Regions from separate parts of the Desulfovibrio oxyclinae DSM 11498 genome, predicted to be linked through region 1. Evidence: predicted binding sites of a transcription regulator. Region 1 holds the regulator's gene; each other region holds the start of a gene.
What was found. The regulator sigma-54, encoded in region 1, starts transcription at its own class of promoters, with help from an activator protein. The targets are predictions, from matches to a motif close to CTGGCACGGNNNNTGCTT.
Positions count from the first base shown of each region.

Region 2: the regulator sigma-54 is predicted to act here: its motif matches at 4,400-4,417, upstream of B149_RS0103565 (periplasmic heavy metal sensor).
Region 3: the regulator sigma-54 is predicted to act here: its motif matches at 4,068-4,085, upstream of B149_RS16860 (LeuA family protein).

Region 1 covers NZ_AQXE01000010.1:98,034-105,788, reverse strand. Annotated here, with positions in the region: gene kdsA (3-deoxy-8-phosphooctulonate synthase) at 1-323, shown strand, start outside; gene B149_RS0111955 (KdsC family phosphatase) at 320-844, shown strand; gene lptC (LPS export ABC transporter periplasmic protein LptC) at 846-1,472, shown strand; gene B149_RS0111945 (LptA/OstA family protein) at 1,474-2,316, shown strand; gene lptB (LPS export ABC transporter ATP-binding protein) at 2,317-3,042, shown strand; gene rpoN (RNA polymerase factor sigma-54) at 3,284-4,711, shown strand; gene hpf (ribosome hibernation-promoting factor, HPF/YfiA family) at 4,751-5,293, shown strand; gene B149_RS0111925 (PTS sugar transporter subunit IIA) at 5,297-5,746, shown strand; gene rapZ (RNase adapter RapZ) at 5,753-6,637, shown strand; gene B149_RS0111915 (PTS sugar transporter subunit IIA) at 6,644-7,090, shown strand; gene B149_RS0111910 (PTS sugar transporter subunit IIB) at 7,091-7,549, shown strand; gene B149_RS17115 (PTS sugar transporter subunit IIC) at 7,554-7,755, shown strand, end outside.
Region 2 covers NZ_AQXE01000002.1:189,961-197,715, forward strand. Annotated here, with positions in the region: gene glpB (glycerol-3-phosphate dehydrogenase subunit GlpB) at 1-774, opposite strand, end outside; gene B149_RS0103545 (FAD-dependent oxidoreductase) at 777-2,360, opposite strand; gene B149_RS18215 ((Fe-S)-binding protein) at 2,585-3,856, shown strand; gene B149_RS17745 (FmdB family zinc ribbon protein) at 3,955-4,209, opposite strand; gene B149_RS0103565 (periplasmic heavy metal sensor) at 4,489-5,007, shown strand; gene B149_RS0103575 (two-component system sensor histidine kinase NtrB) at 5,272-7,110, shown strand; gene B149_RS0103580 (sigma-54-dependent transcriptional regulator) at 7,107-7,755, shown strand, end outside.
Region 3 covers NZ_AQXE01000007.1:155,087-162,841, reverse strand. Annotated here, with positions in the region: gene nifK (nitrogenase molybdenum-iron protein subunit beta) at 1-537, opposite strand, end outside; gene nifD (nitrogenase molybdenum-iron protein alpha chain) at 548-2,185, opposite strand; gene B149_RS0109305 (P-II family nitrogen regulator) at 2,208-2,582, opposite strand; gene B149_RS0109300 (P-II family nitrogen regulator) at 2,579-2,938, opposite strand; gene nifH (nitrogenase iron protein) at 2,966-3,793, opposite strand; gene B149_RS16860 (LeuA family protein) at 4,122-5,201, shown strand; gene B149_RS0109285 (cation:proton antiporter) at 5,212-7,056, opposite strand; gene B149_RS0109280 (glycosyltransferase) at 7,221-7,755, shown strand, end outside.

The DNA.
Region 1 (7,755 bases):
AACGCGGTGCCATGCACGGCTACAACAACCTTGTTGTGGACTTTCGTTCCGTGCCCGAGATGCATGCGTTCGATGTTCCTGTGGTCTTTGACGCCACGCACTCGGTTCAGAAGCCGGGCGGTCAGGGCGCCAGTTCGGGCGGCAACCGTGAATATGTGCCCGTCCTTGCTCGTGCAGCCGTTGCCGCAGGCGTGGACGGAGTTTTCATGGAAGTGCATCCGGATCCGGATAAGGCGCTGTGCGACGGCCCCAACAGCCTGCACCTCGACAGTGTGGAGCCGCTCGTCAAGCAGCTGCTCGCCGTGCGGGAGGCCATCTCATGAGTCGTGCACAGGAGTTGGCCGCCAAAACGGAACTTCTGGTGCTCGACTGCGACGGCGTGCTGACCGACGGAGGCCTGTACTACGACGAGTCCGGGATGCGCATGAAGCGCTTCAATGTGCAGGACGGGCTGGGTATCAAGATCGCGCAGGCCGCAGGGCTTGAAGTGGCGGTCATCACCGGGCTGAATCAGCCGCCGGTAGAGCGTCGCATCAAGGAACTCGGCATCCGACATTATTATCCCGGCAATCATCACAAGGTTCCGCTTTTCGAGGAAATCTGTGAGAATGTCGGAGTTGGTGCGCAGAACGCAGCTTTCATGGGAGACGACTGGGTGGATGCCGGTGTGATGAAGGCTGCCGGATTCGCCATGGCCGTTCCCAACGCCCAGCCGGAGATACTGAACATGGCCGACTGGATATCCACGAAGCGCGGCGGCGACGGCGCGGTGCGGGAGGCCATATCCTTTATCCTCAAGCACCGGGGCCTGCTCGACGAACAGTGGAACAAGTGGGTGGGGTGACATGAAGCTTCGGCCGCTCCTGCTTTGGGGAGCGATCTTTTTCAGCGGCATCGTGTTCGGGTTCATTGTGAAGGAGTATGTTTCACAATCCGAACCCGAAAAGCCCGCGCGCGCCGAAAAGCAGACGCTTGAGGACAGTCCGCTGGTTTCCAGTACGGAAATCAGCGCGGAGGACATCCTGTTGGAGCAGGGGAGCGAAGGTGCGCTCGACTGGAAGCTGCAGGCGCGAAAGGCTGCGTACGATCAGGACAATGGGCTTGTCGTTGTCGAGCGTCCACAGCTCACTGCCTACTTCGGTGATGATCGGCAGGAAGTGTACGTGCGCGCCGACGCTGGCGAAGTGGACCAGCAGAACGATAACCTTACCCTGTACGACAACGTGGACGGACGTTTCGGCATGTTTACGGTTCAGGCCAAGAATTTCGATTATGTCGGAGCCATCGACAAGGTCGTCATCAAAGGTGGCGTGTCCGTGGCCCGGCCCGACCTTGAAGTGAACGCCACAGCTGTCGAGATAGACCTTCTCTCACGGCAGATGGTGGCGGCCGGCGGTGTCGAGGCGGTCGTGAGCACCAGCGCGGTCGGCTCAGACGGGACTTCCGAGCCTGACGAACAAGCGGAGCAGTAATATGTTTTTCAATCGAGTCCTGTACTTCATGTTGGCGGCCCTGTTTGTGGCGCTCCCCGTAACTGACACCTCTGCCCAGGAGTTGGGCGAACTGCGCGAAACTTCGGCGAATCTGAACGTTCGCGAGGCCAGAAATCCCGGCGCAGAGCACGTGCGGACCCTCATGAAAGGTGATCGCGTGCGGGTGGCGCATCCCAAGGACGGTTGGGTTGCCGTCTTTGAACCTGACGCCACCGATTATCCCGAAGCCGAGGCTATCGGCTACGCCAACGCAAAGTATCTCGATAAGGTTCCCGATCCGCGCAAGACCTCAGCAGACAAGGGCAAGGCTCAGGCGCCTGCCGAAGTCGAACCGGCCGAAGGTGCCGGACAGGTTGTATCCGACATTCAGGATGTCCCGCCCAAGCCGCAAGGGCCCACCGGCGTTCCTGTCAAGGTCAACGCGGACCGCATGACCTACGACGAGCAGGGTAAGGTCGTCGCATTCGAGGGTAACGTGGTTGCCAAGCACGAAGGACTCACGCTCACTGCGGACAAGGTCTCCGCTTTCTTCGTCACGGGGGATAAGCGTTTCGACGTGAAAGGCATTGACCGCATCGTCGCCACTGGCAACGTTCATGCGGAGAAGGGCAATACTTCCGGTGACTGCGGCAAGCTGACCTATCTGGTCGAGCCGCGTATCCTGGTCATGGAGCAGGAGCCTGTGCTGCGTGACGGCCCCAACAGCATCACCGGCGAGAAGATTCGTTTTTACGTTCGTGAAAACCGCAGTGAAGTGGTCGGCGGCAAGGGCAAACGCGTCGAGGCCGAGTTTTTCACCAACAGCGGTCTGGAGATTCAGTAGATGGAAAAAGGCCTTTCCGCCTCCGACCTCAGCAAACGCTATGGTCGCAAGGAAGTCGTTCACAGCATCCGGCTGTCGCTCGGTCGCGAGGAAGTCGTGGGGCTGCTCGGCCCCAACGGCGCGGGCAAGACCACGACGTTCTACATGCTGGCCGGGATCGTCAAACCGTACTCCGGTGACGTTTATCTCAACGGCAGAAATATCACCGACCTGCCGTTGCACGAACGGGCCCGTCTGGGCGTGAGCTATCTGCCGCAGGAAAGTTCCATCTTCCGCAAACTGACGGTTCGCCAGAACCTCCAGATAATCCTTGAGCAGACCGACATGACGCCTCGCCAGCAGCGCGAGCGTGCAGACGAGCTCATGGATATGTTTTCCATTACCAAGCTGGCCGATCAGGCATCCATGTACCTTTCCGGCGGCGAACGGAGAAGGCTTGAGATCGCCCGCGCGCTCATCATGAGCCCGGACTTCATTCTGCTCGACGAACCGTTCGCCGGCATCGACCCCATCGCGGTCATCGACATTCAGGAGATCATCTCCGTGCTCAAGAGCATGGGTATCGGTATTCTCATCTCCGACCACAACGTCCGGGAGACCCTGAATATCTGCGACCGTGCCTACCTCGTGTACGAGGGCACCATCATCCTCGACGGCACCCCCGCCGACATCGTCCAGAGCTCTCGGGCCCGCCAGATTTATCTGGGCGAAGACTTCTCGCTCTAGCTTTTTTCAAGAGTTCCACCCTTTGGTCGTTTACAGTCGCCCGGAAGGTTGGTACAGTTTTTTCATGCTCATTGTATTGCGTATGTAAAATCAACATTTGCGGTTGGTTATCCGGTCTTTCTTGCGGTAGCCGAAAGCATGTGGCATACTCTTACACAAGAGATTCGGGCTGTGTGCCCGAATCAAATGACCAATTTATGTCGAGAACCGGGTGGGACGCCCGCACGAATAGAGAAACCGTATGGGGCTTGAACTCAGGCAACAACTCAAGCTGACGCAGCAGCTGGTCATGACGCCACAGTTGCAGCAGGCAATCAAGCTGCTGCAGATGTCGCGCCTTGAGCTGGTTGAAACGGTTCAGCAGGAGCTTCTTGAAAACCCGTTCCTGGAGGAGTCCGAGAACGAGGCGGTTCAGGAGGCGCCCGAAAAGGAGTCCGACACGCTCAAGGAAGCGGGTGAGGGCACCGATGAATCCGTCATGCGCGATGCGGACTGGGACAACTACATGGGAGAATTCTCAAGCTCGTCCAAGCAGTCGCAGGTTCGTGAGTACGAGTCCCCTGAAGAGGGCCTGACGTTCGAAGCCCGTCTTGCCTCCAAGCCATCCCTTGAAGGGCACCTCGGCTGGCAGATCCGTCTCTCCGACTTCACGGATCAGGAAGTCGCAATCACTGACGTTATCATAGGCAATCTCGACTCCAACGGCTATCTTCATGCCAGCATGGAAGAGCTTTGCGAGATGATTCCCGGTGTTGATGGGGAGCTTGTCGAGTCGGTCGTCAAGCGCATTCAGCGCCTTGATCCGGTGGGAGTTGCATCCCGTACGCCGCGGGAATGTCTGCTCGTCCAGATGGAGATGCTTGGCATCGACGATCCCATCCTCGTTTCGATAGTCACCGAGCACCTTGAAGACATCGAAAAGAACCGCTTCAAGCCGCTGGCCCGCAAGTTCAAGATTTCTCTGGAAGAGCTCAAGGGGTACCTTGAAGAGCTTCAGAAGCTCGACCCTATGCCCGGAGCCAATTTTTCCAGTACGGAGCCGCATTACGTCAGCCCCGACGTGTATGTATACAGCTACGGGGACGACTTTGTGATCGTGCTCAACGAGGATGGTCTGCCGCGTCTGCAGATGAACCAGTTCCTCGCCGATACGGTGCAGGGCAGGGCGGACCTGGACAAGGAATATTTCCGTGACAAGATGAGCTCCGCCGCGTGGCTGATGAAGAGTCTGTATCAGCGTCAGCGCACGCTCTACAAGGTCATGGAGAGCATTGTGAAGTTCCAGCGCGAGTTCTTCGAGGAGGGCGTGACCAAGCTCAAGCCGCTGATCCTCAAGGAAGTGGCCGAGGACATCAACATGCATGAGTCCACGGTCAGCCGCATCACCACGAGCAAGTACGTGTCCACTCCGCACGGTATTTTCGAGCTCAAATTCTTTTTCAACAGTGCTCTCGACCTCGGCGACGGTTCGCAGGTCGGGTCGGAAAGCGTCAAGGCGCTCATAAAAAAACTCATAAGCGAGGAGGAGCCGAAAAAACCGCTCAGCGACGAAAAGATCGGCGAGATACTCAAGGAGCGTTTGGATGTGAACATCGCCCGCAGGACCGTGGCAAAGTACCGGTCCGCCATGGGGATTCCATCATCGTCCAAGCGCAAGAGCTATTTTTAGTAAAGGCTTGTCATTACCCAATAACCAGGAGGGTATACCATGAATGTCAGCTTCACCTTCAAGAACTTCGATCCGTCTCAGCATCTGCGGGATTACGCCAACAAGCGCTTCGCCAAGCTCGGCAAGTTCTTCAAGGACACCGACAATGCGGATCTTCAGGTGAACCTCATGGTGGAGAAGCTCCGTCACAAGGCGGACGTTATCCTGGATGCGGACACCGTGCATCTGACGGCTATCGAAGCCTCAGAGGACATGTACGCCACCATTGATCTGGTGCTGGACAAGCTTGAGGCGCAGCTTCGCAAGCAGCGTGAGAAGATGAAGGGCAAGACCAGAAAGGTCCGCCAGGAGCGGGAAGTTCGCATGAACTACCTGAACTACGGTGATGACCGTCGCGCCGAACCCACCATCGTGGGGACGGACAGCTATGTGCCCAAGCCCATGTCCGTGGACGAAGCTGCCATGCAGCTCGACACCATGGATCATGAGTTTCTCGTCTTCAGAAATAGCGAAACCGAGGGCGTCAACGTCATCTACAAGCGCGACAACGGAGACTTCGGCCTCATCGATCCCGGATTCTGATCAATGAAACTTGGTGATTACCTTGATAAGGACCTGATTCTCTCCGACATGGCCTCGGCCGACAAGGCCGGGGCCCTCGGAGAGCTTGTCGTTCCACTGCAGGAACGCTTCCCGGAAATGGATTCCGACCTTGTTCTGCGCGTTCTCAAGGAACGGGAGGAGCTCGGAACTACCGGCATCGGGGACGGCGTGGCCATACCTCACGGCAAGCTGGATTCTCTGGACCAGATTGCGGTGGTGGCGGGCCGAAGCCGCGACGGACTTGATTTCGAGGCGCTCGATTTCAAGCCATGCCACATTTTCTTTCTCGTGCTCGCGCCGGAACAGGTTGCCGGGATGCATCTGCGTATTCTTGCGCATATTTCAAGGCTCCTGAAGGACGATTCCTTCCGTAAGGCATTCATGGAAGCGGAAGGGCAGGATGAACTCTGGAAACTGCTCAAGAGCGCATAGCAGGCCATGACTCCACGCAATGCTTTTACGGTGATCATCGTAACCGGTCTTTCGGGCGCGGGTAAAAGTACCGCCATCCGGGTTTTTGAAGACCTTGGATTCTTTTGCGTGGACGGACTGCCGGTGAGCATGGCACCTAAGCTGGCCGAGCTTTTCCGCCAGAAGGACGACCCCCGGCAGCGCGGACTCGTGCTTGGACTCGATCTGCGGCAGGACGATTTTCTCGAAGAGTGGAATGAAGCGTTGGAATCCATGGACAACATGGGTGCCCGTGTCGAAATCTTTTTCGTGGAAGCGCGGCTCGAAACGCTCGTGACGCGTTACGCCATGACTCGCCGTCCGCACCCTCTTGAGAGTTCCAGCCTCGGCCTGGAACAGGCTCTGGAAAAGGAACGTGATCTGCTCGCGCCGATCCGCCAGCAGGCTGCGCTGGCCATCGACTCCACACAGTACTCGGTGCATGATCTGCGCCGCGTCATTCAGGAGAAGTGGACCACAGTACAGGAACCCGCCCGCGGTATGCGTGTTCATGTGTTGTCCTTCGGTTTCAAGTATGGAATGCCGATTGAAGCGGATCTGGTGTTCGATATGCGCTTTCTGCCCAATCCTTACTTCGATGCCGACCTCAAGGCGGGGTCCGGCAAGGATGACGAAGTGGCTGAATTCGTACTCGGCAGGGAGCCGGGCAGTGAGTTCATTGGCCGGTTCAGGGACTTCATTGACTACATTCTGCCTCTCTATGCTGACGAAGGGCGGTACAGAATAACCATTGCCATCGGGTGCACCGGCGGCAGACATCGCTCCGTGGCAGTGGCAGAGAATCTTTTTGCCAATCTGAAGGACAACGGATACTCCGTAACTCTGGAACACCGACACATGGAACTTGGGTAGGCACTCATGGCTGAGACCGGACAGGAAATCGGCGCTGGCGTCCTCGTGGTGACGCACGGAGCCTTCGGAAGGGAACTCATCAACGCGGCAGAGACCGTGCTCGGACCGCAGGAGCGTACCGAGTCGGTGGGCGTGGATGTGGACAAGGGCGTGGACAAGACCGTGGAAGCCATCAGGAGCGCCATTCAGCGCAACTCCGACAACCGCGGCACCATCATCCTTACGGACCTTTTCGGTGGCTCTCCAACGACCTTGAGCCTTTCGTTGCTCAAATCGGAGAAGGTTGAAGTTGTCACCGGCGTCAACCTGCCGATGTTGGTCAAGGCGCTTCAGTCACGCCAGAAGCCGCTTGCGGAAATTGCATCTGACGCGGCGGAGGCCGGACGACAGGGCATCAAGGTGGCCGGCGCGCTGCTCAATGCCAAACCGGGCTCCAAAAAGGGGAAGCACTAGATGGCGCTCATTCGCATCGACAGCCGCCTCATTCACGGTCAGGTCATTGAGTCCTGGCTTCCCTACACCGGTGCAACGGTCATCGTCGTGGCCAACGATGAGCTATCGGTCGATATTATGCAGCAGCAGATAATGTCGCTTGCCATCCCCGGCGGGGTGGAATGCCTTTTCGTTCAGCTCGACGAGCTGGAGGCCCAGCTTTCGGATCTGGCCGAAGAAGACGTGCTGGTGCTGGTTTCCAATTGTGCCGATGCCCGCCGCGCGTACGATCTGGGGTGGTCCTACGATGACCTGAATATCGGCAACGTGCATTATAGCCCCGGAAAAAAGCAGTTTTCTCCCAGCGTCTCGCTCTCCTCGGAAGAGGAAGGGTGCCTGCGCTATCTTTACAAGAAGGGTGTCGTGCTCGATTTTCGGTGCGTGCCCAACGATCCGGTACAGGTGAGGTTCCCCGCATGATCGCATCGCCATACATCTGGTTCGCTGTCGTCGCTTTTTTTTTGCCCTCTTCGCTCTTTTCCGAAGCACTATAAGCATCGGGCTGCTTGAACGCCCGCTCGTCATCGGCCTGTTCTGGGCGATGGTGACTGGCCACTTCGAAACATGCATGGCGATCGCCATCTTTTTCGAGTTGTTCTGGCTTGATCTGCTGCCGGTGGGAGCTT
Region 2 (7,755 bases), on a different contig from region 1:
CGGAGGCATGGTCGGAATTTCGAATATCCGCACGCCCAGCCGTCTTTCCATATCGTCCATAATGTCTTCGGGGCGATAGATGCCAAGACAGGCCGGGAGACCAAGCCACGACGCGTCACCGATCAGCGGTTGCAGCACCTTGGCGAAGCTTTCGCGGCCGCGTTCGGTTTCCAGCATCCGGGCCACGTTCTCAGCGTAGACTTCTCCGCCCGGTCCGGGCAGGCGTACGGTTTCGCCTCGCAGGTTCGCCCGTTTCGGGGAGAGGTTGGCCGCTATCTGGCGCGCGCTGAACCCCTTGAGCCCGGCGAAGTCAACGATGACGCATTCTTCCGTTCCCGCGAGCATCTCTTCCGCAGGCCGCATGGTTGCGGGCACGAACCACGTGCGCTTGAGGGTCCCGGCAGGGCTGGGCAGGCGGTGGTTTGTCTCTCCGCCCCCTTCGTAGCGGAGGCCGGAGCGGGTGAGGAAATCCGTCAGTTCGGTGAAGGCCTCACGCATCCCCGCTTCGTCAACGAAACGGTAGGGGTGCTGGGGAAAGGCGTTCAGCAGCTCCGGCAGGGCCTTGAACGGTTCGTTGACCGGTGTGGCCTTACCGCCTTCGTCGGTGGCGGGGATCGAACCAAGCAGGTCGAAGTAGCCGGTGGTGTAGGCCAGCGAACCCGTGTTGCCCGCCTGGGCCACGCTCATGCCGCGATTGGCTGCAAATATCGCTGCGGCCATGCCCGCGATGCCGGTCCCTATTATCGCGAGGTCGCAATGGATGGTGTCTGCCATGGCTAGTCGTCCTCTCCTTCGATCTGTTCCAGTCCCAGCAGGCCGCAGTGGAGCGCTTCGGCCAGCTCCGCCTGCACGAGCTGCGTTTCCCACAGCACCGGGCGCAGCCCCTTGAAGCGCTGGGCAAAGAAGCCCTGCATATTCTTCAGGCCGCCCGGGGAGTCGAACCGACCGGTGTCGTAAAGATGGGCGGCGATGCGCATTCCGCAGAACGAGCCCTGACAGGAGCCCTTGCCGATGCGGCTGCGAAGTCCCAGTGCCTGAAGTCCGGGGTCCGGGATGAATTCGGAGCAGTCGTTCATGATTTCGTCAATGGCGCTGGCGGGAACCATCTCGCACTCGCACAGGATGGGGTCGTCCGCGTCCGGATTGCGCGCCCAAATCTTCGGTGCACGTCCCGGTTCGGTCCACTCGCAGGCGTTGACCGTTGCCAGCGGCTCGGTGGCGGTCAGACACGGTGCGCTCACGCCGAGGCGCGATGCCACGAGGTCGGAGCATCTTTCGGCCATGACGCGGTAGGTGGTCAGCTTGCCGCCGGTGATGGTGCAGAAGTTGGAAAGGTTCGCGTCCTCGTGGTCGAACAGGGAGAAGTCGCGGGATACGCTGCGGCCGTCGCCTTCACCGTCGCCCACCAGTACCAGCGGGCGAACCCCGGCGTAGGCGCGGATATAACGCGTGTGGGCGAGGATGGGCATCATGGGCCAGCCCTGTTCCACGTTGCGGTCCACTTCCTCCACCGTGGGGCGCGCGTCGGCTGGGTCGTCCACGCGGACGCTGGTGGTGCCGAGGATGGAGACCGTGCCGCCCGGAACGAGAATGTCGCCGTCGGACGGCGGCCTCAGGCGGTTGATGACCCGGCTGGAGAGCCGCTCCTGCGTTACCAGCAGGGTGCCGCGGGAATAGAGCATGTCAACGGACGCCCCGGCCTGCGCGGCCACGGAGGCCGCCCATGCCCCGGCGGCGTTCACATACTGTTCGGCCTCAATGCGCAGTTCCTCGCCGGAGTCGGTGTCGCGACAAATGGCGGCGCGGATGCGTCCGTTTTCGATTTCGAAGCGTACTACCTCGGTATGCCGCAGGTATTTGCTGTTGTTGACGAGCTTGGCGTGCGCCACGTTTTCGAGCGACAGCTTGAAGGGGTCAACGGAGGCGTCGGGCACCTCGTAAACCGCAATGGTGTCCTCGGCGAGGTGTGGCTCCTGTTCGCGCGCTTCGGCCGGGTCCACTTCGGTACAGTCGATGCCGCACTTTTCGCAGTGGCTCTTGAAGTCGGCGATGAAGTTCTCGTCGTCTCCGGCGACCGCGCTGAAGTATCCGCCGGTTTCATCGACGCACTGGGGGGCGAGTTTTTTGAGAATGTCGCCTTCTTCGCGGCACTCCGCCGCCGCGTGTGCGTCGTTGGAGACGTAGCGGCCGCCGCTGTGCAGCAGACCGTGGTTGCCGCCGGAGGCTCCGGCGTTGACGTCGGAACGGTCCACAAGGGCGCAGTGCACGCCCCGTAGCGCCAGGTCGCGCATGACCCCGGTACCGGTGGCTCCGGCGCCGATGATCAGGACCTGTGTCTGTATTGTTTTTCTTGTGCCCACAGTGATACCCTCTCAGGTGTGGATGCGTTGTACGTCCATGGATGGTATCCAAAAGACGCGACTCGTGTATAGGAATTGTTTGGGCCTCGCAAGTTCGCACGGTGCGGCGAGGTCCGGTGCAGGTTTTCCGGCTCGGGACGAAATGCTTGCTCACCACTGATGCATGCAGTATGAGCGGCTCGTCGGGTGCCCCTGCCCCGCACAGCAAACCGGAGTTTCATCCCATGAAGAAATACGGAAAGTCCTTCAAGGAAAAGGCACAGTCCCTGCTGCCGAGCGATGGCAACTACGACATGTGTCTGACCTGCGGCCTCTGCTCGTCCGGCTGTCCCGCCTCGGGGCTGGCGGATATGGATCCGCGCAAATTTCTGCGCATGGCCGCCCTGAACATGGAACAGCAGCTCGAAACCACCCCGTGGGTCTGGATGTGTACCATGTGTCAGCGCTGTACGCACGTCTGTCCCATGAACATCGACATCCCCCGGCTCGTGTACCACGCCAGAACGCGTTGGCCGCGCGAAAAGCGCCCCAAGGGCATCGTCGGCTCCTGCGACGTGGCGCTTCGAACCGACACCGGCTCCGCCATGGGCGCGCGCCCCGAGGATTTCGAGTTCGTGGTGGAGGACATGCTGGAAGAGGTAAAGGAAACGCAGCCCGCACAGGCCGACCTGAGCGTTTCCATGAATCGAAAAGGGGCAAAGTTTTTTCTGAACCAGAACTCTCGCGAACCCATGACCGAGCCGGACGAGATGGTGCCGCTCTGGAAAATCCTCAACGTGGTGGGTGCGGACTGGACCTACAGCTCCGTGGGCTGGGCCGCCGAGAACTATTGCATGTTCGCCGCCGACGAAGAGGCGTGGGAGAGCATCGTCCGTACCAAGGTCCGGGCAGTGGAGGAGTTGGGCTGCGAGGTCTGGCTCAACACTGAATGAGGACACGAATTCTACGCAGTCCGGGCCGGACTGAAGAAATTCGGGATCACCCCCTCGTTCAGGCTGGAGAGCATCATCCCGCACTACGCGCGCTGGATTCGTGAAGGGCGGCTGCCCGTGAACAGCGACTGGAACACCACCGGCGTGAAATTCACCGTGCAGGATCCGTGTCAGCTGGTGCGCAAGTCGTTGGGCGACGACGTGGCCGATGACCTGCGTTTTGTGGTGAAGAAGGTCGTTGGCGAGAAAAACTTTATCGACATGCACCCGAACCGCTCCAACAACTACTGCTGCGGCGGCGGTGGCGGAGCGCTTCAGGGCGGCTTTCCCGAGGAGCGCCGCGCCTACGGGCTGCGCAAGTTCGAGCAGATCGAGGCCACCGGGGCCGCGTACTGCATCACCCCCTGTCACAACTGTCACTCCCAGGTCCACGACATCACCGACCATTTCGGCGGTGGCTGGCATACGGTCCACCTCTGGACTCTCATCTGCCTCTCGCTGGGCATTCTCGGCGAAAACGAGCGGTCCTATCTCGGTGAAGACCTTGCCGAACTTGGACTCTGATTCGTTCATGTCCGATATATACGTACGAAAAAGGCGACAGGGTCACCCTGCCGCCTTTTTTTTGTGCATTTCCCCGGACCGGGGATGAAAAATTAGCCTCAGGAGAATCCGCCGGAGCCGCAACCGCCGGAACCACACCCTCCACCGGGGCCGCCCGCGCCATATTTGTCGCCAAGGGCCTTTTTGAAGTCGGGAATCTCGACGCTCACGTCACCTCTGGTGTTTACCTGCGAAATGAGCCTGACGGCCTTTTCCCCGCCACAGGCCGGGCACTTCGGGGTTTCGTCGGGATCGAAAACAAGCTCCTCGAACTGCTTCTGGCAATCGGGACATTCGTATTCATAGATGGGCATGGCTAGCTCCTTGGTGATTGGATTTGCTCGGTCCATAAGATTGGTTCCCGATGACGGAATGTCAAGAGCAGGGTGATTGCACTTGTGAGGGGTGTTTTGTGCAAAATTAAGTGCAGCATGTTGCGCATTGAGCTGAAGTGTCTTTCTGGTGTTGTGGCTTAATATATTGTTATTATATGATTTTAGTGTTTTGGCATGCGCGGTGCTTTAGTGACAGTACAAAAGGCGAAAAGGCCCTCCGGGGCATCACACTCTCACTATAAGGCAAAGGAGAATTTCATGACCAAGAAGACACTCATCTTTTCCATCGTTGCAATCGCAATGTTTTCCATGGCCGCCATGGCCTATGCCGGACCGGGTTACGGACGCGGCGGCGGATGCGGCGGTCCCGGAATGGGTAGCGGTCACGGCTACGGACACGGCAACGGCTTTTACAGCCAGCTGACTCCGGAGAAGCAGGCCGCGGTTGACGGTATCTTTGAAAAGTACCGCGCAAAGCAGATCGAGCTTCGTGACAAGGCTCGCGCCGCACATATCAAGCTCGAAGCGTTTGCCAACTCCGGCAACCCCGACGAGAAGCGCATCGACGCACTCGTGGCCGATCTGACCGATATCCGCGAGCAGATGTGGGACAACCGCGCGGCCATGTCCAAGGAGATTGAAGCCGAAACCGGACTGCGCTTTGATGGTCGCGGTCGCCGCGGCGGAGGATTCAACTGCGCCTACCTCGAAGGTGATATGCGCGGCGGTCACGGCACGCACGGCTACGGTGCCGGTCATGGAATGAACCGCTGGTAGATTTCGGAAAACGTGACAGGAAACAAGTAACCGAAAACGGTAGTGATTCGGGGCAGCGGTTTGGGCGCCGCTGCCCCGTATCTCGATTCTCCCGGTTTCATGGCGATCTTCGCCGTGGTATCGGGAGGAGATGTTGCAGAAGGGCAGGGCACTGCATCCGCGCAGCATCTGGCGGCTAACGGCCTTGAAAAAGGCCGGCTTCGGGCATAAGGTCGCGCGCAGCGCACGCATCGGCGAGCGCGGAACGCATCAATGAGGATTTCGATGGAAGTACGTTCGATAGGTTCCGAGCACGGCCCGGTGGTGGCCCTCGTACTGGCGCTGATAGTGCTCGGGCTCGGCAGCGTTTTTCTGACGTGGCGCAGCATCGACCGTCAGAAGGAGCTGGTGCGTGAGCACATGATCCTCTCCGGCGGCTCCATCCTTCGCGGCGTGGAAGCCAACCTCATGCGCATCATGCGCGGCATGCGCGGCAATCCCGAAGTGACTTCACTTTTCCCCACTGTTGCGGCCGACCTTTTTTCCGAACTTTCCTCTGCCGAGGACATCGCCTTCGTGGGTGTTTACAATCCGGAAGGCACTCCGCTCATCGCCTCGGCGGACAACGAAGGACTCCGCCTCAAGCTCCCCGAGGACGGCGCAGTCATCAATTCCGGCAGTGCATGGCATGTCCTGAGTGAGCTCAAGGGCAGCGACGTGCTGGTATCCGGTCTGCTCATGCAGCCTGGTCTGGCCTTTATTTCAGGCGGAAAACGTCCCTTGCAGGAATGTGAGGAAGGCGAAGACTGCGATATGATAGGTGAAAACGATACGCATCGTGGTATGATGCACGGCGGCGGAGGCATGATGCACGGTCGCCGTGGCATGATGCACGAGGAAGGAGGGCGCGGACAGGGCAAACGCCTGAATCCGCCCGCAGCCTATCTTGTGGTGGGCATCAACGCCGCCAAACACATGGCGCAGTTCCGTCAGTACCGGCGCGCCGCCATTCTTCAGACCGGATATGTTTTTCTTGCGGCCGTGGTCCTGTGGTCGCTGGCTTTTGCATACCTCAGAAGGCGCGACCAGAGCCGCAGGCTGGACCGCATGGAGCAGTTCCAGAACAGGCTGCTCGACAACATGCCCGACGGTCTCGTCACGCTGGATTCCGACGGCACCATTCTTGCCGCCAACGGCTCCGCCAAGGTGCTGCTTGGACCGCAGGACGACGAGCCGCCCAACCTTCTGGGACGCAACTGGAAGGAATTTCCGTGCAGCGAAATAGGGGACGGGTACGACTGGCGTCAGTATGACCTTGAAGGGCGGCGTCTCGAAATACTTTCCATCCCGTTCACCGAGGATGAAGATGACGCGCAGGAGTTCGGCCGTCGTCTGGTGCTGATTCGCGACCGTACCCGCATCAAGAGCCTTGAGGAAGACCTCGACGAAGCGCGGCGACTGGCCGCGGTGGGACAGCTTGCCGCAGGTGTGGCCCATGAGGTGCGCAATCCGCTGAGTTCGCTGCGTGGCTTTGCACAACTCTTTGCGGAAAAGCTCAAGGGGCAGGCTCCCATGGACGCTTACGCCGCCACCATGGTCCAGGAGGCCGACCGCCTGAACCGCGTTGTGACGGACCTGCTGTATCTGGCACGCCCCCGGGCACTGGCGCCGGAACCCGTGGACATAGCCGAAGCCGCGGATGCCCTGAGCCGCCTGATGCATTTTGATCTCGAACACCGCCGCGTCACGCCGCAGACCGATTTTCAGGCATCGCACGCCATGGCGGATGCCGATGCGCTGCGGCAGATTCTGCTGAATCTCGTGACCAATGCGCTGGACGCCGTGGGCGACCGCGAGAACGGACAGGTGACCCTGCGCACTCGTCACGGCAAGGGCGGTGTCTGGGTCATCGTGGAGGATAACGGCGTCGGCATGGACGAAGAGACGCGTAATCAGGCGCTTGAACCGTTCTTTACCACCGGCAAGCGGTCCGGAACCGGACTGGGGCTTGCCATTGTTCAGAATATCATGCGCGCCCACAAGGGCCGCGTTGAAATAGAATCCGAACCGGGACACGGCACTGCCGTCAAACTGTTCTTTCCCGACATCGAGGACGACGTATGAGCGAAGAAAGAAAGACCGCACTCATCGTGGATGACGAACCCGGCCACAGGCTGATGGTCCGGGCCGTTCTGGAAGACGCCGGATGGAACGTGGCCGAGGCCGACAGCGGCGAATCCGCTCTGGAGGAGCTGGCCGCGCTGGCGACGGACGGCTGCAATCCCGCGGACTGTCCGCCGGACGTGGCGCTCGTGGACATGAAAATGCCCGGCATGGACGGGCTGGAGCTGCTGCGAGAACTCAACATGCGTCGCCCCGGACTCCCGGTGGTGCTGCTGACCGCATTCGGCAGCGTCGGTTCCGCCGTGGAGGCCATGAAAAAGGGCGCCTTCGACTACCTCACCAAACCGGCCGACAACGAAGAACTCAAGGCCGTTCTCGACAAGGCCCACGAATATCACAGGCTGCTGCGGGAGAACACGCGGCTTCGCAAAGGCTCCGGAAGTGGTGTGGATTTCATCGGCGCAAGCCCCGGCGTGCAGCGCGTGCGCGAACTCATTGCTCAGGCAGGTCCCAGCGAGGCCACCGTCATGGTGCTTGGCGAATCCGGTACCGGTAAGGAACTGGTCGCCGAGGCCCTGCATCAGTCCAGCCTTCGCGCGGACAAACCGCTCATCAAGGTCAACTGTGCCGCGTTGCCGGATGACC
Region 3 (7,755 bases), on a different contig from region 1:
GCCGGGGATGATGTTCACCTTGCCGTTTCGCTCGCCGGTGTTTTTCGCAAAGGTCGAAGCCATGGACTTGACCATGTTGGAAAAGCCGGTGACGTGCGATCCCACATAGCTGGGAGTGGACGCGCCGAGCATGTCCTTGCCCTCGGGAATCTTGCCGTCCTTGCGGGCCTTGGTGATAATCTGGTTCAGGTCGTCGCCGATGGTCTCCGACAGGCAGGTGGTGTGCACCGCGATTACCTCGGGCTCGTAGACGCTGAAGATGTTGTTGATGGCCTGTAGCAGGTTGGCCTGCCCGCCGAAGACCGAGGCACCTTCCGTGAAGGAACTGGTGGCGGCCGGGATCGGCTCCTTGTAGTGCCTGGTCAGCGCAGAACGGTGATAGGCGCAACAGCCCTGCGAGCCGTGGGAGTGCGGCAGGCAGCCGTGGATACCCAGTGCGGCGTACATGGCCCCTATGGGCTGGCAGGTCTTGGCCGGGTTGACGGTCAGCGCCTTGCGCTCCGCGACCTCTTTCGGCGTATGTCTGAGCAACGTCATTGCGTTCTCCTTATTCCCACACGTAGGTGGCCGAGAGTTCGGGATTCTCCTGCCAGGGAGCCTTCATGTAGCTCCAGACCCGGCTGGTGACGAGGCGGTCGATTTCTTTGTAGAAATTGATCGCGCCACGGAATCCGGCATAGGGGCCGCCCGAGTCGTAGCTGTGCAGCTGCTTCATGGGCACGCCCAGCTTCTGGATGGAGTACTTCTCTTTGATGCCCGCGCAGAACAGGTCCGGCTTCATGATTTCCACGAGCTTTTCGGCCTCGTACTGGTTCAGGTCATCCACCACGATGGTGCGGTGATCCATGTCGGGCAGCATTCCGTCGTAATCCTTGAAGCGGAACCCGGCCTCTTCCAGCCTGCGGGTCTGCTCGTCGGTCTTGCGCGGCTGGTAGAGCTTCTCGTCGGGCCCGACCTCGATCTCCTCGATGTTGCGGGAGTCCGCGTCCACCTTGAGATTCGGCAGGACTTCGCGGCCTTCGTAGTCGTCGCGGTGTGCAAACTCGTACCCGGCGGAGAGAGTCTTCATGCCCATTTCCTTGAAGAGCTCCTGATAATGGTGCGCACGGGAGCCGCCCACGAAGAGCATGGCGGTCTTGCCGGTGGTGTGCGGCAGCACTTCGTCGCGCATGGCGTCAACATCCGGCATTTCCTCGGCGATGACCTTCTCGATGCGCTCCATGAGCTCCTTGTCCTCAAAGTACTGGCCGATCTTGCGCAGCGACTTGGCGGTGGCCTCTGCACCGATGAAGTTCACCTTGATCCACGGGATGCCGTATTTGGTCTCCAGCATGTCTGCCACGTAGTTGATGGAGCGGTGGCACATGACGCAGGACAGGTCCGCGTGCTGGGCCGAGGCGAACTGCTCGTAGGTGGAGTTGCCCGAGAAAGTGGCCACGTTGGTGATGCCGCACTTGTTCAGGATGCGGTCGATCTCGAAGCCGTCGCCACCGATGTTGTATTCGCCCAGCAGGTTGATCTTGTAATCGCCCTTGACCGGTTCCTCATTTTCGCCCACGAGGTAGCGGAAGACCTGGTTGTTGGCGATGTGGTGGCCCGCGGACTGGCTCACGCCCTTGTATCCCTCGCAGGAGAAGGCGAAGATGTTGCAGTCACCGAGCTTCTCGCGCATCTTCTTGCACACGGCGTGGATGTCATCGCCGATCAGCCCCACGGGACAGGTGGCGAAGACGCAGATGCCCTTGGGATGAAACAGGTCGTAGGCTTCCTGGATGGCCGCCTCCAGCTTCTTTTCCCCGCCGAAGATGATGTCCTCGTCCTGCATGTCCGTGGAGAAAGAATACATCATGTAGTTTTCGGCATCCGGGTCGGACACATCGGTCTGGTTCCGGCGGGTGAGCCAGGAATAAAAGCCGCAGCCGATGGGGCCGTGGGTGATGTTCACGATATCGCGGGTGGGGCCCATGATGACGCCCTTGCAGCCCGCGTAGGTGCAGCCGCGCATGGTGATGATGCCGGGCACGGTGCGCACGTTGGCCGTAATCTCGGGCGTCTCGCTGCCCTCGGCCTCGTTTATGAGAATCTGCTTGGCGCGCTTCCTCGCCACCTTCGGAGGGTACTTGCTGAGCAGCTCCTCCTTGATTTCGGCGGGATTCCACTGCACCGACTTGTTCTTGGTCGCCATGTATATCTCCTTTGCTGAATGATCAGCTTATGGATTTGATGCCGCTTTCGCCGGTGCGGACCCTGACGGCGTCCTTCACGGGCAGGACCCAGATCTTGCCGTCACCGGGCTTGCCGGTCTTGTTGGTCTCGATGATGGTTTCGACGATGCCGTCCACCTCATCCTCCGGGACCACCACGGTAAGGATGCGTTTGGGATACAACTTGCCCTTGCCGCCGAGGTGCTCCACCGCTTCCTCGTAACCGCGCTCGGCGCCTTCGAGGAGCATGAGGTTGGCAAAGCCCTGTCCGCGACCCTGCGCCTCGTTGGCGAAGAAGGCATCCACCCCGGCCTCGGTCAGGGCGGTCTTGGTCCGGTTCATCATGTTCATGCGTACGACGGCGATGATCTCCTTCATGCGGGCACCCCCTCGGCCGCCGTGGCGGTTTCCTTCACGCCCGAGGAAATGGTGAACACGTCCTCCACGTCGGAGATGAAGATCTTACCGTCGCCGAAGGCGCCCTTGGTGCCGGAACGCGCGGCCTTCATTATGGTGTCGAGGACGAAGTCGCGATCCACTTCCGGGACCACACTCATGAGCATGGTTTTGGGAATCTCGTCGTAGGTGACTTCACCTATCTTGATGCCGCGCTGCTTGCCGCGACCGGCAACGGAATACTTGGTCACGGCCGGGAACCCGGCATCCATCAGGGCGGCCAAAACGTCATCGGCTTTTTCGGGACGCACGATGGCTCGGATCATGATCATGGACATGTGTATTTCTCCTTGAAATTCGTGTTGCTAGGCTTCCAGAATGCCGTAGTCGAGCAGCAGCTGCTCAAGGTCTTCGATTTCCAGCGGGGTCGGAACCACGAACATTTCGTTTTCATCGATGGCCTTGGCCAGTCCGCGATATACGTCAGCCTGAGTCGCCTCGGGATTCCATTCGATGACCGTCTTGCGGTTGATCTCCGCGCGCTGAACGTCGTTGTCGCGGGGGACGAAGTAGATCATCTGGGTGCCAAGCCTGCGCGCCAGCTCCTCGATCATCTCTTTTTCGTTGTCCACGTTACGGGAGTTGCAGATCAGGCCGCCCAGACGAACGCCGCCGGACTGAGCGTATTTCATGATGCCCTTGCAGATGTTGTTGGCCGCATACATGGCCATCATCTCGCCGGAACAGACGATGTAGATCTCCTCGGCCTTGCCGTCGCGAATGGGCATGGCGAAGCCGCCGCAGACAACGTCACCGAGGACGTCGTAGAAAGCGTAGTCGAGCTTCTCGTCTTCCTCGTAGGCGCCGAGGGATTCAAGCATGTTGATGGAAGTGATGATGCCGCGGCCCGCACAGCCGACGCCCGGCTCGGGACCGCCGGATTCAACACTCCAGGAACCGCCGAAACCCTTCTTGCGGATATCCGCCAGTTCCACGTCCTCTCCTTCCTCGCGAAGGGTGTCCAGGACGGACTTCTGGGCCAGTCCGCCGAGCAGCAGACGGGTGGAGTCGGCCTTGGGGTCGCAACCGACGACCATTACCTGACGCCCCATTTCCGCAAGGCCTGCCACCGTGTTCTGCGTGGTGGTGGATTTTCCGATGCCGCCTTTTCCGTAGATGGCTACCTTTCTCATTAGGAGTCTCCTCTGTCTCAAAGGGTTGTCGTGTTGAAAGCTTGCCCCTCTATTGGCAACCGCCGTGCCATTCGCGAAAAAATACGGATAAACATCCGTAAAAAAAGGACATAATCACAAGTCGTCACCACAGAAGAGTCCCGCCGATTTTGTAGGCGACAACACTCGTGAACCCACAAAATTGTAGATTCCTACACTTCCGTGGATCGCAAAGGCATCTGGCTGATCCAGGGCAAAGGCCCTGAAATTCGGGACATTACCATTCCGGACTCCAGTGGCACCAAAGTTGCCTCTGCCTTTGCAAGCAACACAAAAAACAGGAGGCGACATGCTTATAGACACCACTCTCCGTGAAGGGGCCCAGATGTTCGGCGTCCGCATGGGACTTGAAGAGCGCCAGACCGTCGCCATGGGCCTCTCCTGCATGGGCGTGGAAGAGATGGAAGTCGGCTGGGCAGGCCTAGAAGAACTGGAGGCATTTTGCCGCTGGTCCGGACGCAGACTCGGCAAATCCGCCATTTCCGTATGGAGCCGCTGCCGCGAGTCAGACATAATCGAAGCCGCGCGCATCGGTGCCGGACGCATCAACATAGGTGTCCCGGCTTCGGACGAGCACCGGCGCAAGCGGCTTGACATTACCCGCCGGGCACTGATCGCGCGCATGGAAACCGTTATCGCACTGGCCCGCAGCTACGGCATGGAAGTCTCCGTGGGACTGGAAGACGCTTCGCGCGCCGATGCCAAGTGGCTGGGCAAGCTGGCCCTCAAAGCTGAGAACGCAGGAGCGTTCCGGGTCCGCCTGTCGGACACCGTAGGCATCTGGACCCCGACCAAGGTCATGAAGGCTGTATCGGAACTGCGGGAGCGGCTGGTCATCGACATCGCGGTGCACTGCCACGACGACTTCGGCATGGGCACCGCCAACGCCATGGCCGCGCTGGATGCCGGTGCGGACTGGGCGGACGGAAGCCTGCTCGGCATCGGCGAACGCTCCGGGCTCGCCGCCACCGAGGAGCTTACGGGGTATCTGGAATTGATCGACATGTCAGGGAACTACCGCATGGAAGGCGCCGCCCCGCTCTGCGCCCGTATCGCCCGGCTGGCGGATCTGGCGGTGCCACGGAACAAGGCGGTGGTGGGCAACGACATCTTTGCCTGCGAAAGCGGTGTCCACCTGCACGGCATGGCGCGCGATCCGAACCTTTTCGAGCCGTACTCGCCGGAGTCGGTCCGCGGCGCACGCCGTTTGGGGTTCAGCGCAAAGAGCGGGCGCTCACTGCTGAAAACGGTTCTGGGAAACAAAACCTCTGCCGATGCCGACAGCCTGCTGGAACAGGTAAGTGATCATGCGTGCCGCACAGGGCGGCCGCTGACCATGCAGGAATGTTCGGAGTTGGCCGGGAACTGACGGAAACGCCTCAGCCCTTGCCGTTGCGCTTTCCGTTTCGCCTGCCGTTGGAACGCGAAATAGGCATGCAGGACGCTGTGCCGATGATGCGCCATTCCGGCTTGGGCTCAAAGTCGTTCTCCCCCGTGAACAGGTGTATCTTGCCTCCCGGGGCAATGGCGAAAAGCGGAATGCGTTGCTCTTCACACTGCTCGACGTAATCCTTGAACGTGAATCTTTCCGTCAGCGGGGTCGTCTTCAATTCGGCCCCGCTTTCCAACAGTTCCCGGAGCTTCTGATAGGTGACACCCTCTTCGAACAGCGGACGGCCCCCGGAGCGGATGTTGGTCTTGGCGTCATCTTCAGGCCCATCCTCGCTGGGCAGACGGATGGCAAAGACATTGCCCGCGCCGAATTCCATTTTGTAATGCTGCGCCGCCAGCGCGTTGAGCTCGCGGCCCGAACTCAGCGCAAGCAGGCGTCCTATCCCGATAAGACTCAGGTGCCGCTCAGCGTGCTCCGAAGCCGGATTGCCCCAGTACGCACGCAATCCCTCCATTCTGGCCGTGACGATGTTGTCCCAGTTCTGATCCGTGAGCTGCACCCGGAAACCATTCTCCCTGAGTTCCGTGGCGATGGTCCGCGCCACGAGGTCAGCGCCCACGATAAGGAATCCCTTGGGCTCCGGTTCCGCGACCTTGAGCCACTTCGCAATGGGACGGGCGGTGGCGCTCTGCAACAGCACCGTGCCCACAATGACCATGAAGGTCAGCGGTACGAGTTTGGAAGCCTCGGCATACCCCATCTCTCCAAGCTTGATGGCAAACAGGGCCGATATTGCGGCAGCAATGATGCCACGCGGGGCGATCCATGCCAGAAAATGCCGTTCCGCCATGGACAGGCGCGACCCGTAGGCCGAGGCCTGCGCCGCCAGCGGCCGCGAGATGAACTGAATCACCGCGAACAGGCCCAGTGCGGGCCAGCCCAGCGCCGTGAATTCCGCAAGCTCCATCCGGGCGGCAAGGATGATGAACAGCATGGAGATAAGCACCACGCTCAGGTGCTCCTTGAAGTCGAGAATCTCGTCGAGGTCTACGCCCTTGGTGTTGGCGAGCCACACCCCCATGACCGTCACGGACAGCAAGCCGGATTCGGCCTCAAGCATGTCGGACAGCGCAAAGATCGCGCAGACGAGGGCCAACGCCGCGTAGTTGTGCAGGTAGTGCGGAATCCAGTGCTTGCGCAGCACCACGCCGAATAGATAGCCGCCGATGGACCCGAGCACGCCGCCGATGACGAGGATTCGTCCAAAGACACCCAACATTCCGGCGATGCCGCTCTGAAGGCTGCCTGCCACGATGAATTGAAACACGAGCACCGCAAGCGTCGCGCCGATGGGATCGATGAGGATGCCTTCCCAGCGCAGGATGTGCGACACGCTCTCCTTGGGCCGCACGGTCCGCAGCATGGGCACGATGACCGTGGGGCCGGTAACCACCATCAGTGCGCCGAACAGGAACGATATCTCCCAGGAAAGGCCCATGAGATACCGTGTGCCGACCGCGGTCACAAGCAGCGTCACCACGACGCCAATCGTGATCATGTTGCGTATGACCTTTTCCAGTCCGGGGATTTCGTGAAATTTGAGAGTCAGGCTACCTTCAAAGAGGATGATTGCGACCGCGAGCGAAATGAACGGAAACAGCAGGTCGCCAAACAGCTGATCGGGATTCAGGAAGCCTACACCCGGACCGAGCACGATGCCGCTGAGAAGCAGAAAGAGAATCGCCGGCAGCTTCACACGCCAGGCAACCAGCTGGCAGACGATCCCCACGAGCAGAACCACGGAAAGCGCCACAAGCGCATGTACGTGCATCGGACCTCCTTGTGCTTGCACATCGGCATCACCGGGCAAGGCGATTCTATTCTGCCTTACCGATATAGCCGAACCACGTCAAAGGGTTCCGCGAGGTTGGCCATTATCCAAGCGCATTTGGCGTGCATCTTTACTTGGAGCTTGCCTTTTGGCTATGAAGGATAATGCTCGACTTCCACCACTTCATCATCACCCGGTTCAACGTGAACATCTATCCGATGGACTTTCCGGCCAGACTGGAAGACACGTGGCTCGCGCTTCGGTTCGAGCTGTTTCGCAAATACTGCTTCCCCACCGTGACGGCTCAGACCGAAGACAACTTCACGTGGCTGGTGCTCTTCGACACACGCACGCCCGAACGATATCGGCGGCTCATCAACATATTCGCCCGGCAGAAGAATTTCGTTCCCGTTTACTGCGATTCCTATGAAACGACGATCCCCACTGTCGTTGAAAAGATGAAGGAGACCGCACCGGCAGCAAAGTGGTACCTCAGCACGCGCCTCGACAATGATGACGCCCTCTCCGTCAACTTCGTCAGGACGTTGCAGACCATCTGCAATCAGATAGAGGAAGAAAACCTCGAAAGGCAGGAAACGCTGTATATCAACTTCCCAAACGGGCTCCAGTACAAGGAAGGGAGATTTTTCGACTTTCGGGACATGACGAACGCCTTTGTTTCACTGCTGGAACCATCTG